Regions from separate parts of the Viridibacillus sp. d25.2 genome, predicted to be linked through region 1. Evidence: predicted binding sites of a transcription regulator. Region 1 holds the regulator's gene; each other region holds the start of a gene.
The links. The regulator CtsR, encoded in region 1, represses protease genes until heat stress. The targets are predictions, from matches to a motif close to ATGGTCAATAAAGGTCAAACA.
Positions count from the first base shown of each region.

Region 1 (6,057 bases):
TCCCTGGATCACCACCAATTAACACTAAAGAACCTGGAACTACTCCTCCACCAAGTACACGATTTAATTCATTTAGTTCAGTTTCAACTCTCGGTGCGTCTTCTGTTTCAATCGAAATAATTGGCATAGCTTTTTGAGAAGTGTTTGATGAATGTTGGAACGCTCCTCTAGGCCCTTTAGAAATCACTTCAACTTCTTCCACCATCTTATTCCATTCACCACACCCTGGACATCTCCCCATCCATTTAGGTGATTCATAGCCACAAGAATTACATAAAAATTTCGTTTTCTTTTTAACCATATTTCCTCCTACTAATACTTCTATTGTTCTCTCTATTATAAAACAAGGCACTCCAAACATGTTGTTCGGAATGCCCTGTTTGCTCAGACTTTTGATGAATTAAGTAGCAATCTACTGAACTCCATCATTAGAATGAATTATTTTGTTACAAGTTCTTTAATATTAACAACGAACTCATCATTCTCGACATCGAAAATGACACGCTGGCCTGTTAGTACAGTACCTTTTAAAATCTCTTCAGATAGACGGTCCTCAACATGCTTTTGTAACGCTCGACGTAATGGACGGGCACCATATTGTGGATCATAGCCTTCTTTAGCGATTTTCTCTAATGCTAAGTCAGATAACTCTAATTCGATATGTTGTTCTTGTAATCGCTTAGTTAACTGTTTTGCCATAAGTGCAACGATTTTTGTTAATTCTTCTTTTTGTAATGCATGGAAAACAATCATTTCATCAATACGGTTTAAAAACTCCGGACGGAATGCTTTTTTCAATTCCGCCATTGTAACGCTCTTATTATCTTTGTGTATGTCTTTTGCATTAGCAGAGCTAAAGCCGAGTGATTTTCTATATTGAAGTTCTGAAGCTCCTACATTTGATGTCATAATAACAACTGTATTTCTAAAGTCCACTACGCGTCCTTTAGAATCTGTTAGACGACCATCTTCTAATACTTGCAATAGAATATTGAAGACATCTGGATGTGCTTTCTCAATTTCATCAAGTAAGATTACAGAATAAGGCTTACGACGAACTTTTTCTGTTAACTGGCCACCCTCTTCAAACCCAACATAGCCTGGAGGTGAACCGACAAGTCTTGAAGTCGAATGTTTTTCCATGTACTCAGACATATCAACGCGAATCATGGAATCTTCATCACCAAACATTACTTCTGCTAACGCACGAGCAAGTTCCGTTTTACCAACACCGGTTGGTCCAAGGAAAATAAATGAACCAATTGGACGCTTCGGATCTTTTAACCCCGCGCGTGCACGGCGAATAGCTCTAGAGATGGCTTCAACTGCCTCAGTTTGACCGATGAGGCGTTTATGCAGTTCGTCTTCAAGATTAAGTAACTTAGCAGACTCCTCTTGTGCTAACTTCGATACTGGTATTCCGGTCCAGACAGAGACTACTTCAGCAACATCATTTACAGTTACTTTAGATTCTTCTTTACCCTGCTTTTCTTTCCACGTTTTCTTTGTAGACTCTAATTCTTCTTTTAATTTTTGTTCAGTATCGCGAAGCGAAGCGGCTTTTTCAAATTCTTGACTTTGAACAGATGCGTTCTTCTCTGAACGAATTGCTTCTAGCCTTTGCTCGAGTTCTTTTAAGTTTGGAGGTGTTGTATAAGAACGTAAGCGTACTTTAGAACCTGCTTCATCGATTAAATCAATAGCCTTATCTGGTAAGAAGCGGTCCGAAATATAACGATCTGACATTTTTGCTGCCGCATCAATGGCCTCATCCGTTATTTTCACACGGTGATGCGCTTCGTAACGATCACGCAAACCTTTAATAATTTGGATGGCTTCCTCAACAGTTGGTTCATCTACTTGAATAGGTTGGAAACGGCGTTCCAACGCAGCATCTTTTTCGATGTATTTACGGTATTCATCCAATGTCGTAGCACCAATACATTGTAATTCTCCGCGAGCTAAAGATGGCTTCAAGATGTTCGATGCATCAATAGCGCCTTCTGCTCCACCTGCACCAATTAATGTGTGTAGTTCATCTATAAAGAGAATAACATTGCCAGCTTGACGAATTTCATCCATTACTTTTTTCAACCGGTCTTCAAATTCACCACGGTATTTAGTGCCCGCTACAACTGTTCCCATATCAAGCGTCATAACGCGTTTATCACGTAAAATTTCAGGTACCTCATTGTTGACAATTTGTTGAGCTAAGCCTTCAGCAATTGCCGTTTTACCTACACCTGGTTCCCCAATTAGAACTGGGTTGTTTTTGGTCCTGCGAGATAACACCTCAATAACTCGTGTAATTTCTTTACTACGGCCAATTACTGGATCTAAGCTACCGTCTCTTGCAACTTGAGTCAAATCACGTGCCAAGCTATCTAAAGTTGGTGTACTTGCTGCTTGTGTAGCGCTATTTGCATTTTGTGCATGATCATGGCTACCTAGTAGCTGTAGAACCTGTTGACGCGCTTTGTTCAAACTAACTCCTGAATTATTTAAAACACGTGCTGCTACGCCTTCTCCTTCACGAATAAGGGCTAATAATAAGTGCTCTGTACCGATATACGAGTGACCTAGTTTACGTGATTCATCGACAGATAGTTCGATTACTTTTTTTGCACGAGGTGTGTAGTGTACGATTGGACCAACGTCTTTTGTACCAACACCCACTAACTCCTCAATGCCTTCTTCTATCATTCCAGAGCTAATATCAATTGCTTCAAGCGCTTTAGCCGCTATACCGCCACCTTCACGAATTAAGCCAAGTAAAATGTGCTCTGTACCGATTGATTCGTGTTTCATACGAATTGCCTCTTCTTGTGCTAGTTGAAGCACCTTTTGTGCGCGTTGAGTAAATCGATTAAACATCATAAGTATCCTCTCCCTCTTCGTCAGAATGACCTTTTTTTAATTCTCTATTGCATTGCAATCGTTCTCGCAACAAACTTGCTCGATATACATCTCGTTCATTTGCTTGAAGAGTAGTACCTGCATGTTGTTGCAAAAAACCCGGCTGCATATAAAGCATACACTCGTTCAAAATAGCAATAGGTATATTCTGGATTATACCCAAATATATACCTAAACGAACGTTAGATAAACAATTTGCAGCTTCTTCGCTCGTTAATATTCTGGCATATAGTAAAGTTCCTAAAGAACGATTGAGACGATCAGCTAAAGCAATTGACGCATGCTCTATTAATGCTGTACGTGCTTCAGTCTCTTTTTGAATAATTTGTTCAGTTACACTTTGCAAATCTAATAAAATATCCTTTTCTGACTTACCAAGTGTGATTTGATTGGAGATTTGATAATAATTGCCGACTGATTCCGTTCCCTCACCATACATTCCTCTCACAACCATACCAAGTCGTGGCATCGTGCTTATGAGAGAACTGATTTGGTTCGTCATAGTTAATGCGGGTAGATGCATCATAATAGACGCTCTTAAACCTGTTCCTGTATTTGTAGGGCAACTTGTCAAATAACCAAAAGTATCGTCAAAAGCATACGGTAGATGGTGCTCTAATAGTCGATCAATTTGATCGGCACTTTCATACGCTTTTGCTAGTTGTAACCCCGGCTGCAAACACTGAATACGAATATGATCCTCCTCATTAATCATTACGCTTATCGATTCATCTTTTGACAATAAAACCGATCCGACTCTCTCCTTATCCGCTAGCTGAGGACTGATTAAATGCTTTTCTACTAATACTTTACGCTGTAACGCTGGCATGTCATGCAAAGAAAAGTAAGAGAACTGAAAATGTTCTTCTTCATCTGCATCAATCAAGACATTTGAAACAGCTTTATCAATTTGCATTGCCTCTTCATCAGAAAATGCTCTTGGAAAACGGAAATCCGTTAGGTTACGCGCTAATCTGATGCGAGTGCTCATGACTATATCACCATATTGCCCTTCTTCTTGCATCCAATTAGTTGTTGGATTGTGTAAAAAGTGCTCAATGTTCATCTTGAGACTCACCTCCAACTTGTAACTTTTTTTCAAGAGCACGGACATTATCCCGCATAGTCGCTGCATCTTCAAACCGCTCTTCTTCTATGGCCACTTTCATATCCATACGAATCGCCTCAATTTGTCTTTTTAATTGATACAACTCATTAATAGAACCTGGCACTTTTCCAACGTGTTCCACGGCTCCATTATGCAAACGTTTTAAGACCTGAGGTAACTGCTCCTTAAAAGTTTCATAACAGCTAGGGCAATTAAATTTACCCTCATTCAAAAATTGATGATATGTCATACCACATTCCGGACAAATCTCATGTTCCTGTGCTTTCTGTTCGTTTACATTTGGTGCTGCAACTGACCAACTCGGTGTACCAAACCAATTTGAAAAAAGTTTATGCATTGAAATTGGATCGGCATTAAAGTCGAGGTTCAAATGGAAAGAATCAAGTTCTTTATTGCACACTTCACAGAAATGCCTTGTCGTTTTTTTACCATTCTTCATTTGTGTCACCGTGATAGTGGCCGGTCTTTGTTTACAGTTTTCACAAATCATACCCTCGCACCTCTTTTACAATTGCTTGTCATATTTTATAGTCAGTAGCATTGCTTGTAGGATACGCGCACGTAGCTCATCACGTACCGGTAAATTTATTCTTAACACAGAACGATCAAGAGCTGCTAGCATCATTTTAGCTTCTCTTTTCGTAATTACGCCTTCGTCAATTAAACGGAAAATCAAATCATCCGTCATAGTTTGTGAAGCACCTTCATCTACTTGCTCAATCACTTGATTAATTAAATCTGCTTTTGAACTAGCTTTGACGCGCAAAATCCGTATATATCCTCCACCGCCACGTTTACTTTCAACTAAATAGCCACGCTCTGCGGTAAATCGTGTATTTATAACATAATTAATTTGAGAGGGTACGCATTGAAATTTATCAGCAATTTCACTTCGTTTAATCTCAATATGTCCTTCTCCACCTAATTCGATAACCTCTTTCAAATAACCTTCTATTATGTCAGAGATATTACGCATTTCAAATTCCACCTCGCTTGCATCACTGACTTTGACTATCTTTGACTATATTTGAATATATTATACACAGCCTATTAAAAATCACGCAATTTAAATGCTCACCTAATTGCTTTTCACTTGTTCAGCTTCGACTGACATCTAAAATTGGAACGCTAAAATCCGCTATTTTTTACTATTCTACCCATGTTTAAACTATTAAAAAACCGCGATAGCAAAAAAGCTATCGCGGTTTTATCGTATTAATACCATTTCCCAACAATCGGGTAATCCCAATCTGTATCATTAAGAGCCTTCACAATACCTATTACTGGTACGACCACAGTCATAATCAAAAAAACCACTAAGAATGGAAGTCCAATTAATAAAAAACTAAAGATGCCTGAAACAACGACTAATGCCCACATAACAAATTGGAACAATAACGCTTGAATAGACAAACGTTTAATTTGTTTATCGTCAATAAATATATAGAATAGGATTGGCAATAATAATGGAGCAAAAAATGCACTTGCATGAAGAATTACTTTTAATCCTTTAGATTCCAATTAGAGCAACTCACTTTCATTTTTTTATACTTCTTATCTATGTATACGATTAAAAAATCCATTAGTTTCATATTCAATTCAAAAAAAGGAACATTATTATTATCCTTGCGTCCTCTGTAGTAACGAACAAAAAGGAGGAGTATTCCTTTGAAAAAAGTATTGTTATTCATCGGAAGTATCGCGCTATGCTTAATCATTTTCATTGCAATGCCATATTGTTTATTGAAAAATTCATTTTCTAATGATTGCGAAACTAAAACTTCTTCATGCTCTAAAACCATAGAGCATAAAATAAAAATCATCAACTCAATCAGTGATTCGGATTTGCTACATCAAGATACTATTGAAAATTCGACCGAAAAAAGTAGGAATCAAATTGTTTTGAAGTTTCTCCAAACCGACAACTAAATTCTACAATATATAAAAGAGGGTCGCTATATAGAAGCGCCCTCTTTACTATTTATACAATATTCAACGTCTCTCCGTGACAA
Region 1 is NZ_CM196652.1:73,708-79,764, forward strand. It holds gene radA (DNA repair protein RadA) at 1-301, opposite strand, end outside; gene ACZLO7_RS00425 (ATP-dependent Clp protease ATP-binding subunit) at 439-2,877, opposite strand; gene mcsB (protein-arginine kinase McsB) at 2,867-3,982, opposite strand; gene ACZLO7_RS00435 (UvrB/UvrC motif-containing protein) at 3,972-4,484, opposite strand; gene ACZLO7_RS00440 (CtsR family transcriptional regulator) at 4,551-5,021, opposite strand; gene ACZLO7_RS00445 (magnetosome magnetite crystal formation protein family) at 5,261-5,566, opposite strand.

Region 2 (6,057 bases), 710 kb from region 1:
AATGTCTCATATATGATTTCATTAGGTTTTGTCTATGCACTATTCATAACATTTATCGTATTAGTTTTACGTAGAAGTAAAAAAAATCGAAAAGCAAAAAATAACTAAAATAAAATCCCTTAGAGAGTGTAAGTAATCTCTAAGGGATTTTGTATTTTAAGCTGTGGGTTGTTGATTTAAGAAGAAAATAGCTAATGTACCAGGACCTGCATGTGATGCAACAGAAGAACCGATTAAATGGATTTCGACGGCTTTAGGCTGGAATTTGTCCATAATCATGGCTTTCATCTCTTCAGCAGCAGCTAAATCATCACCGTGACTAATAGCAATTACTTGATCACTTAAATGGTCACCTGTTTCTTCCATCTTGTCTAGTATACGTTTCATTACTTTCTTACGTCCACGATGTTTTTCAATCGGTATGAGTTTACCATCTTCAACATGAAGTAATGGTTTTATACTTAGTAAGCCACCGATAAATGCGCTTGCTTTTGAAACGCGTCCACCGCGTGCTAAATAATCTAAGTCTTCTACTGTAAAGAAGTGTTCCATATGTTGTGCGTTGAAACGAACTTTCTCTGTTATTTCATCTATGCTTAAACCTGCTTCACGAAGGCGAACAGCTTCCTTTACAACTAGACCGTATCCTAATGAGGCGCATTTAGAATCTACAATCGTTAATTTTAAATCAGGGTATTGTTCTTTTACCTGTTGGTAGATCATTACAGCAGTGCTGTATGTACCAGATAATTCAGATGAGAAGGCTATATAAAGTCCTTCTTCACCTGATTTTGCTAGCTCTTCGAATAGTTCTAAAAACAATTCAGGAGATGCTTGAGAAGTCTTTGGCTGACCGCCTTGACGGATAAATTCATATACTTTTAAGACCTCAACTCCCGTGACATCTGCATATTCTTGGTTGTTCATATGAACTCTTAATGGGATTAGTGTGACGTTATTTTCTTCATAAAAAGATTTAGGTAAATCAGAAGCGCTATCTGCATAGATTCTCATTTATATACCTCCTAGTGTAGTTTATTTTAAGTTTAGTCGGTCGATTAGGAGGTTAGCTATACCATCCTCATTGTTGGTTTGTGTTATTTCATTTGCAATGTTTTTGAGCTGGCCAATACCATTACCCATTGCAACGCCAATACCTGCATATTCTATCATTTCTAAGTCGTTGTCTTCGTCGCCAAATGCAATTATTCGATCACGAGGTATTTGTAGGTCTTTGGCAACATGGGATAGTCCGACAGCTTTATTCATGCCACGACGAACGATTTCAATGACTTCCCAAGGGTCACCCCAGCGACGGTGATCGATTAGCTCGGCTTTTGTATCAGCTAAATGTTGACGAATTAAGGGTACATTAGAAGAGCTAGCCTGAATTAAAAGGCTTGTAGGATTATCTTTTAAATAATCACGTAAAATACCTGTCGTTACTTTTGGTTCGCCCATAGTTAAAATATCTAAGATTTTTTGATCATGGTATTGAACATACACATCATCCATAACCTCGGCGATTAAATTTTCAATTTCATAATGGTTGATGGATTCCACTACATCTTTTACAACTGATAACTCTATTGGGCTATGAAGTGTTTGCCAAGAGGTGTTGGTTGGATGATGTACGAAGGCTCCATTAAAGTTGACGATTGGTGTATGTAAACCTAATTCTTGATAGTATATTTTACTCGCACGATAGGGTCTTCCAGTAGCAATCATAACTTGATGACCTTCTTCTTTTGCCTGTAGCAAAGTGCGTTTTGTTTTCTCAGAAATAACTTTCTTGTCGGTTAAAAGTGTACCGTCTAAATCTAAAACAATCAAATGAGGTTGTACCATATGAAAAAACTCCTTTCCTACTATAATAGAGTGTATCGTTAATCTTACTTGTTCGTCAAAACTTTGTCATCGTGAAAAATTTTTGTTACGATATTAGGATAAACTATCAAGGAGTGAATTCAGTGAAGGTTCAACAAGAACAGTGGGGTAAAATTCCGTTACTTCACATTTATGATGAAAAGACCGTAACATCAGCATCACCGGTTGTCATTTTTCTCCATGGCTTTATGAGTGCGAGTGAACATAACTTGCACTATGCGTATAAACTAGTTGAAAAAGGCGTTCGAGTACTATTGCCAGATGCATATTTGCATGGTGAGCGAGATGAAGGACTCGATGAAATTCAACTTAGTTTACGTTTTTGGGAAGTGGTCTTAACTTCAATTGAAGAAGTTGATTTTTTACATAAGCAGTTAATAGAAAAAGGTTTGCTGCCAGCAGGTAAGATTGGTTTAGCAGGAACTTCTATGGGTGGGATTGTTACATTAGGTTGCTTACGTGTATACCCATGGATTCAAACAGCATCAGTTATGATGGGTGCACCTGGTTATGTGGAGCTTTCGAAAGCTCAGATGGCTCAGTTTGAAGAACGAGGTTTCAAAATTCCAATATCAGATGAAGAGCTTCAAAAAATGGAGCAAACACTTAGCTACTTTGATATGTCAAAGCATCCTGAATCGATGGCAAACCGCCCAGTGTTATTCTGGCACGGTAAGAAAGACCATATGGTTCCATTTACACCTGCATATCAATTTTATGAAAGTATACAGGCAGATTATGCAGACCACCCTGAAGATCTTGTTTTCATTGTTGATAAACAAGCAGGGCATAAAGTATCACGTCCAGGGATGCTTGCTGCTACGAAATGGCTTGCAGACCATTTGGCATAAGTCGTTTCATTTGTTATGATATATTAAACACTATGCAGAAAGGGGAAACACTATGGATGCAGAAATGAAAGAAGTAATATATGGTGCTTTAGAAAATGTAATCGATCCTGAGTTAGGTATTGATATCGTGAACTTAGGTTTAGTATATGAAGTGGATTTATCTGAAGAAGGATTATGTGTAGTAACCATGACATTAACATCAATGGGTTGCCCACTTGGTCCAGTTATTGTTGACCAAATCCGTACAGCATTATTTGAATTGCCTGAAATTAAAGAAGTCACTGTTGATATTGTATGGAATCCACCATGGAATAAAGACAATATGTCACGTTATGCAAAAATTGCTCTAGGCATTCGCTAATTTTATAAAGAAAAAACCCGTTCAGACTGGAAAAGTCGAGCGGGTTTTTTTGATGACATAAATGGGTATAATACCTGAGGTTAGTCAATTCTACAAATTTGAAGAGGACAGTTTTCACATTCACATTCATCTTTTAGGAATTGTAAATTGAGAATTGTGATTGTGCTCTTATCAAATGTAATAATGTTATTTTTCTTGAGGTCATTTAACATACGGTTAATGACTTCACGGCTAGTAGCACAGAGATTTGCTAGCTCATTATTGGTCAATTTATAGTTAATATGGGTTGAACCATCATCCAACTTTTCACCATAAGTGTTTGCTAAACGTATCAGTGTAGAAAATAACGCACCCTTTTTTCCGTGTAACAATAAATCGCGAAGTCTAGATTGACTTTTCATATTTTGTAACTGTATCCAACGCAAACATGCAATCATCAACGAAGGTTCTTGACTAAGGTAAAGTTCAAGCATGTTGTTATCGATCGTTAAAATAGTAGTCGGCTCCATAGCTGTAGCCGTCGTTGAATTATAGTCTAAGGAACTAAAAATAGTACTTTCCCCAATTAAATTATTGCTACTACATATACGAATCGTCAATTCTTTTCCACTTGCAGTTTCTTTTGAAATTCTCACCTTACCAGACACAACGAAAAAAACATCTTGGGTACGATCGCCTTCTAAGAATATAGGGGTGTCTTTGGCGAATTTGAGAACTGTACCATGTTCTTCGAAAAGTGAATGGAGCTTAGGTGGGATAGTTTCAATTTCCTCCAAAAAAATTCACAACCTCTTCTGTTTTCCCTAATTATAACATACAGCTTTCCTGTAATTGGGCATATTTGAATATATCAAATATTTCCAATATTGAGGTGATGAAATTCAGGTGTATAGAGTTTCGAAATGGAAAAATATAATAGTCAAAAAAGGTCAAACTAATCGCTTTACTTTCAAAGGAGAACGATAATATAATGAAGTTAATCAAAAGGTCAAATAAGGTCAAATAAGGAGTGAACTATAATGCAAATGAATATGAATAATGCAGAGCAAAAAAGTCCACTTGAACAATTTGGACGTAATTTAGTAGAAGAAGTGAAAAATGGCAAAATGGATCCTGTTATTGGTCGTGACCAAGAAATCCGTAATGTCATCCGAATATTATCTCGTAAGACAAAAAATAACCCTGTATTAATCGGAGAACCAGGTGTTGGTAAAACAGCAATCGTTGAAGGATTAGCACAAAGAATCGTAAAAAAAGACGTACCAGAAGGTTTAAAAGACCGTGAAATTTATGAGTTGGATATGAGTGCATTAATCGCTGGTGCCAAATATCGTGGGGAATTTGAAGAGCGCTTAAAAGGCGTATTGAAAGAAGTGAAAGAAAGTGAAGGACAAATCATCCTTTTCATCGATGAAATTCATACAATCGTGGGAGCAGGTAAAACGGATGGTGCAATGGATGCTGGGAATATGCTTAAACCGATGTTAGCAAGAGGTGAGTTACATTGTATCGGTGCAACTACATTAGATGAATATCGAATGTATATCGAAAAGGACCCAGCACTTGAACGTCGTTTCCAACAAGTATTAGTTCGTGAACCATCTGTAGAGGATACGATTTCTATATTACGTGGTTTAAAAGAACGTTTCGAACTGCATCACGCCGTGAAAATACATGACCGAGCAATCGTTGCTGCTGCAGAATTATCAAATCGCTATTTAACTGAGCGTTTTATGCCAGATAAAGCAATTGATTTAATCGATGAAGCTTGTGCCATGATTCGAACAGAAATAGATTCCATGCCACAAGAATTAGATGAGGTAACACGTCGTACTATGCAGCTTGAAATTGAAGAACAAGCATTGATGAAAGAAAAGGATGAAGCTAGTAAAAAACGTCTTGTAGCACTTCGTGAGGAATTATCGGAGCTAAAAGACTCTTCTTCTAATATGCGTGAGCAATGGGAAGCCGAAAAATCTTCACTTCATGTTATCCAAGAAAAACGTGAAACACTTGATCGTTATCGTAGGGATTTAGAAGAAGCTGAAAATAATTATGATTTAAATATAGCAGCAGTGCTCCGTCACGGCAAAATTCCTGAATTAGAAAAAGAATTAGTAGAACTTGAGCAAACTTTGCAACAAGGAAATGATCGTCTGCTCCGTGAAGATGTGACGGCTGAAGAAATTGCTTCAATTGTTTCAAGATGGACAGGTATTCCAGTAACAAAATTAGTTGAAGGTGAACGTGAAAAACTACTCAACTTAAAAGCTACTTTACAAGAGCGAGTAGTTGGGCAGGACGAAGCAGTTCAGCTAGTGACAGAAGCTGTTTGGAGAGCGCGTGCAGGCATTCAGGATCCACAAAAACCAATCGGATCTTTCTTGTTCTTAGGACCAACAGGTGTAGGGAAAACAGAATTAGCAAAAGCATTAGCCGCTCAATTATTTGACTCAGAGGATCATTTTATTCGAATTGATATGTCTGAGTACATGGAAAAACATAGCGTATCTCGCTTAGTAGGAGCACCTCCTGGCTATATAGGTTATGAGGAAGGCGGTCAATTGACAGAAGCTGTCCGTAGAAATCCATATGCAGTAGTGCTTTTAGATGAAATTGAAAAGGCGCATCCAGATGTTGCGAATATTTTATTGCAAATTTTAGATGATGGTCGTATTACGGATAGCCAAGGTCGTATGGTTAATTTCACAAATACCGTAATCATATTGACTTCTAATATAGGCTCAAGTTACTTACTAGATATGCCTAATACTAGTGAACATGCTGTTGAAGACCTAGTTATGGCGTCTTTAAAAGAGCATTTCAAACCAGAGCTATTAAATAGATTAGATGATATTATTATGTTCCATTCATTAACAAACGAACATTTTTATCAAATCACTTGGAAGTATATTCAGTTATTAAAAAAACGAGTGGCTGAACAAGAAATTGAACTAC
Region 2 is NZ_CM196652.1:3,846,156-3,852,212, reverse strand. It holds gene ACZLO7_RS19010 (alpha-amylase family glycosyl hydrolase) at 1-108, shown strand, start outside; gene ACZLO7_RS19005 (DegV family protein) at 157-1,014, opposite strand; gene ACZLO7_RS19000 (Cof-type HAD-IIB family hydrolase) at 1,036-1,848, opposite strand; gene ACZLO7_RS18995 (alpha/beta fold hydrolase) at 1,971-2,738, shown strand; gene ACZLO7_RS18990 (metal-sulfur cluster assembly factor) at 2,791-3,099, shown strand; gene ACZLO7_RS18985 (Crp/Fnr family transcriptional regulator) at 3,180-3,875, opposite strand; gene ACZLO7_RS18980 (ATP-dependent Clp protease ATP-binding subunit) at 4,119-6,057, shown strand, end outside.
Region 2: the regulator CtsR is predicted to act here: its motif matches at 4,084-4,104, upstream of ACZLO7_RS18980 (ATP-dependent Clp protease ATP-binding subunit).

Region 3 (6,057 bases), 850 kb from region 1:
GGTGAGACGTTATAAAGAAACACGTCGCTCACATCCACTTGCTCCTGCTGGTGGATTGCCGTTAGAAGGGATTCATCATGAAAGAGAATTACTTGCTGAAGTGAAACAGAAAGCACAATTTATATATAATACATCAAGTATGAAACCTCGAGAGTTGCGTGAGCGAATTATTGCGCAATTTTCAGGTGTAAATTCTCGAAGATTTACAGTGAATGTTATGTCATTTGGCTTTAAGCATGGCCTCCCAATTGACGCAGACTTAGTATTTGATGTGCGTTTTTTACCAAATCCTTATTATGTGGAAAGTTTACGGGCTAAAACAGGACTAGAGAAGGACGTATCATCGTATGTTCTAAAATATGAAGAAGCGCAGACGTTAATAAAAAAACTGACGGATTTATTTGAATTTATGGTGCCTCTTTATAAAAAAGAGGGTAAAACACAACTCATTATTGCATTTGGTTGCACGGGTGGGCAGCATCGCTCTGTTACTTTAGCCGAATATTTTGGTGATTATTTGAATAAAGATGTGCCAACGGTTATTACGCATCGCGATATTGCGAAAAGAAAGGGCTAATTCTATGGGGAAAAGAAATGCGCGAGTCGTCATTCTTGGAGGAGGAACTGGATTATCAACTCTTTTACGAGGTTTGAAAAAGTTTCCGATTGATATAACCGCCATTGTGACGGTAGCGGATGATGGAGGGAGCTCTGGTAGATTAAGAGATGACTATGAAATACCGCCACCAGGTGATGTTCGTAATGTCATTGCTGCACTATCTGGAGTTGAACCTCTGGTAGAAGAAATGTTCCAATATCGATTTTCAGCATCGGATGATTTAAGTGGTCATTCACTTGGAAATTTAATGTTAACTGCATTAACGGAGATCACAGGGGATTTTTCCCATGCGATACGAGAAATGAGCCGTGTCTTAAATGTGCATGGTAAAGTATTGCCAGCAGCAAATCAAAGAATTACCCTTTTTGCTGAGCTAATTGATGGTACAATTGTAAAAGGTGAATCTAAAATCCCGACATTCAATACGGGCATCAAAAGGATCTTTTTGTCGCCTGAGGATGTGAAGCCGCTACCAGAATCTGTAAGCGCAATCAAAAAAGCAGATATTATTATTATAGGTCCTGGAAGCTTATACACAAGTATCTTACCGAACTTGTTAGTAGATGATATCCATAAGGCCATTATTAGTGCTAAGGGAAAGAAAGTCTATATTTGCAATCTCATGACGCAAGCAGGGGAAACACAAAATTTCACGGCATCGGACCATGTACAAGCATTAAATGATCATGTAGGGCAACCTTTTATCGAAACGATTCTAATTAATAAAGAAGAGGTTCCTGCATCTGTACGAGCGGCTTATAAAGAAGAAGAAGCAGAGCCGGTTTATTTTGATGTTGAAGCATTAGAACAAATGGGCATCCAAGTCGTGAAAAAAGAAATTGCTACAATTCATGATGGTGTTGTACGACATGAAGCCTCAAAGGTTGCTGAATGGTTAGTTGAGTACGCACATTCTTTAAATAATGATATAAAAATGATATAAAATCCGTTATTTTATATAAATTATGATAGAGAGGGGGATTAATATGTCATTTGCTTCAGAAACAAAAAAAGAATTAACGCAAGTTGAAGCAGGCGATACAGGCTTAAAAGCAGAATTATCTGCCCTCATTCGAATGAATGGTTCTCTGTCATTTGCAAATCGTCAACTTAGTCTTGATATTCAAACTGAAAATGCAGCAATTGCACGAAGAATCTATACAGTTATGAAGAAGTTTTATAGTTATAGAGTAGAGCTTCTTGTTCGAAAGAAAATGCGTTTAAAGAAGAATAATGTTTATATCTGTCGTGTTAGAGAAGGTGCAAAAGAAATTTTGGAGGATTTAGAGATTGTCTCTGGAAATTTTTTGTTCAATCATACAATCTCAGATGAGTTAGTAGATACAACAAATAGTAAACGTTCATATTTAAGAGGTGCATTTTTAGCTGGTGGCTCCGTTAATAATCCGGAAACATCTGCGTATCACTTAGAGGTGTATTCATTGTACAAAGAGCACGGTGAGGCACTTGCTGATTTAATGAATAATTTCGATTTAAATGCAAAAACAATCGAAAGAAAAAAAGGATTTGTCACATACTTAAAAGAGGCTGAGAAAATTTCGGACTTTTTAAGTTTAGTAGGTGCACATCAGGCCATGATGAAGTTTGAAGATGTGCGCATTGTACGTGACATGAGAAATAGTGTGAATCGACTTGTGAACTGTGAAACGGCCAACTTAAACAAAACGATTGGTGCAGCTGTGCGCCAAGTAGAAAATATCCGATATATCGATCATAGTATTGGTATTGATCAACTACCTGAGAAGCTTAGAGAGATTGCACGATTACGTGTGGAATATCAAGAAGTAACATTAAAAGAACTTGGTGAAATGGTATCAGCAGGTAGCGTTAGTAAATCAGGTGTCAATCATCGCCTTCGTAAAATTGACGATATTGCTGAAGCATTACGTCGAGGTGAAGCAGTGAAGCTTTAATGGAATGAAAATGCACGGATCATGAATATACAAGTAATTAGTAGGAGGAGTAAAACGAATGGCAGAACAACAAGTAGAAGTAAAACTTAAATCAGGATTACAGGCAAGGCAAGCAGCCCTGTTTGTACAAGAAGCAAATCGCTACTCTGCGGATGTATTTTTGACAAAAGATAATAAAAAAGTAAATGCGAAAAGTATTATGGGTATTATGAGTTTAGCTGTTGCAAAAGGATCTAAAGTTATTTTAACTGCAGATGGTGCTGATGAAGCACTTGCATTAGAAGGCTTAGTAAAACTAATTCAATCTGCGGATTAAATGAATAAAATATAAAAACCGCTATTCTCATCTTTGAACTGCCCCGTAAAAGTTAGACACCACTCTAACTTTTACGGGGGTTTTTTATGACAAAAGTAAGTGCTGAACAACGTATTCAAGCAGTTCAACGATACTTAAATGGATATGAATCCATGAGTGAAATCGCGAAAGATATCGGAATCACAAAACGGGTTGTCAGTGAATGGGTTCGCCGTTATAAAGAAAATGGTGTAGAGACTTTCTTAAAGTCCTATACAAAATATTCCGCTGAATATAAAATGAATGTACTAAATTATATGAACGAAACAGGTACATCTTCAATTGACGCAGCTGCACTATTTAACATTTCATCTCCTGGCATGATTCGAAAATGGCGAAGGAAGTTTGAGTTTGGTGGTTATGATGCCCTTGTTTCTAAGAAAAAGGGGCGTCCATCCATGAAAAAAGAAACAAAAAGAACAACGAAACCAACATCAGCTAAAGGATCTGTCGGGGCATTAGAGGCACGTATAAAACAATTAGAAATGGAGAATGCGTACTTAAAAAAGTTGAATGCTTTAGTTCAAATGCAAGAAAAATTACCAATCAAATCAAAGCGCAAGTAATTTATGAACTAAAGGAAATCTATGAAGTAGTGGAATTAATCAAAGTCGCTGATATTCCACGTAGCACGTATTATTATTGGGAAAAGCGTTTGAATCGTACTGATAAATACGCGGATGTAAAAGTCGCAATTCATTCCATTTACCATGAACATAAGGGACGTTATGGTTATCGTCGGATTGCCAAAGAATTGAAAAAATACGGCTTTCATCATGATCCTAAAACGATTAACTGTTTGATGAATGCCCTTGGCATAAAATGTGCAGTCCGTATGAAGAAATATCGTTCGTATAAAGGAAATGTCGGGAAAACTGCCCCAAACATATTACAACGTGATTTTACAGCGGAGAAGATGAACGAGAAATGGGTAACAGACGTGACAGAGTTCCATCTATTTGGTGAGAAACGCTATTTATCACCGGTACTTGATTTGTGTAATGGTGAAATCATTGCCTACACGGTAATGAATCGTCCAGTGTATAAACTAGTCCATGATATGTTAGAACAAGCATTGGAGCGCCTTCAATCAGGTAATCAAGTCATCCTTCATTCGGACCAAGGTTGGCACTATCGAATGCAAAAGTATCAACGAACATTAAAGCAACATGGAATTACGCAGAGTATGTCCCGTAAGGGCAATTGTTTGGACAACGCAGTCATCGAAAACTTCTTTGGCTTATTAAAATCTGAACTCCTTTACCTACAAGAATTTGAATCCATGGCACATTTTGAACAGGAGCTCGCAGATTATATTCACTATTACAATCACAAACGAATGAAGGAAAAATTAAAAGACCTAAGCCCGGTGGAATACCGAACTCAGGTCTTAGAAGCTGCTTAACTAAATATGTCTAACTTTCTTGGGTCAGATCACTTGTGAGAATGGCGGTTTTTAGGTGTTTATTTAATTTCGTTACGTTCAAAAATTTGATCGATTAAACCGTATTCTTTCGCACGCTCAGCTGTCATGAAATTATCGCGATCTGTATCTCTTGCTAAAACTTCAATTGGTTGACCTGTACGTTCAGCTAAAATACCGTTTAGTTTTTCGCGAAGGAATAAAATGCGTTTTGCAGCAATTTCAATTTCAGTCGCTTGACCTTGTGCACCACCAAGTGGTTGGTGAATCATAACTTCTGCGTTTGGTAATGCGAAGCGTTTACCTTTTTCACCAGCAGCAAGTAAGAAAGCACCCATAGATGCAGCCATACCGATACAAATTGTTTGTACATTTGGTTTGATAAATTGCATAGTATCGTAGATTGCCATACCAGCTGTAATGCTACCACCAGGGCTGTTGATGTATAGAGAAATATCTTTCTCTGGATCTTCAGCTTCAAGGAATAGTAGTTGAGCAACAATTGCGTTTGCAACGTTGTCATCGATAGCACTACCTAATAAAATAATACGGTCTTTCAATAAGCGTGAGTAAATGTCATAAGCACGTTCACCGCGGTTTGTCTGTTCAATAACTGTAGGGATTAAGTTCATAAGAATATCCTCCTTAAAAGGTAAATTCAATTTTCCTGTATAAAAGCAATTTGCTTCTATTGTCTCTTTATCATACACATTATGGTCAAGGAAGGTCAAATAATTCGAATCCAATATTCCAATGGTTGAATTGTTTTAGTTTCCTTTGTATAATAGTAAAGTCGCAGTTGATGAATTGCCCTCGTAGTGTAATGGATAACATATAAGATTCCGGTTCTTAGGCTGGGGGTTCGATTCCCTCCGAGGGCGTAAATAAAATGCACTTTTAACATCTATGTCGTTATTTAAATAGCGACATAGATGTTTTTGTATGATGGGCTCCATTAATGATAATATGCCCAAATCAATAGAATAATAAACTGTTATATAAAAAAAGTCGCTTTCTTATTTTAAAATATATATAAATAGATGAGCCCGTTGATTTCCGCTACGGTGGACGCTTTCCGCGGGCGGGCGCCAAGCCGCTTCGTCGCTGCGCTCCTGCAGGGTCTTGGACTTCCCGCTTTTCCCGCAGGAGTCGCCACCTTCTCTCCAATCAACTACACATTTAATATAAACAAATAAGCCCGTTGATTTCCGCTACGGTGGGCGCTTTCCGCGGGTGGGCGCCAAGTCGCTTCGTCGCTGCGCTCCTGCAGGGTCTTGGACTGTCCCACTTTTCCCGCAGGAGTCGCCACCTCCGCTCCAATCAACTCCACATGTAATAAGAATAATCTTTGAGGCGATGAAAAATGATGGCGAGACCCTTTTAGACTGTAGATAAAGTCGAAGAAATTCAAATTTAGCTACGGTTCTTTTCTTTTGAAAAATAGATGAGACCGTTGATTTCCGCTACGGTGGACGCTTTCCGCGGGCGGGAGCCAAGCCGCTTCGTCGCTATGCTCCTGCAGGGTCTTGGACTGTCCTGCTTTTCCCGGAGGATGGAAATTGATAGCGAGATTCTTTCAGACTGTAGACAAAGCGAAGAAATTCGAATTTATCAACGGTATTTTTCCTTTTGGAAAATAGATAAGACTGTTGATTTCCGCTACGGTGGACGCTTTCCGCGGGCGGGCGCCAAGTCGCTTCGTCGCTGCGCTCCTGCAGGGTCTTGG
Region 3 is NZ_CM196652.1:926,236-932,292, forward strand. It holds gene rapZ (RNase adapter RapZ) at 1-577, shown strand, start outside; gene mgfK (gluconeogenesis morphogenetic factor MgfK) at 582-1,562, shown strand; gene whiA (DNA-binding protein WhiA) at 1,606-2,553, shown strand; gene ACZLO7_RS04590 (HPr family phosphocarrier protein) at 2,612-2,869, shown strand; one part of gene ACZLO7_RS04595 (IS3 family transposase) at 2,956-3,409, shown strand; one part of gene ACZLO7_RS04595 (IS3 family transposase) at 3,409-4,313, shown strand; gene clpP (ATP-dependent Clp endopeptidase proteolytic subunit ClpP) at 4,373-4,963, opposite strand; tRNA gene ACZLO7_RS04605 (tRNA-Arg) at 5,141-5,212, shown strand.
Region 3: the regulator CtsR is predicted to act here: its motif matches at 5,045-5,065, upstream of clpP (ATP-dependent Clp endopeptidase proteolytic subunit ClpP).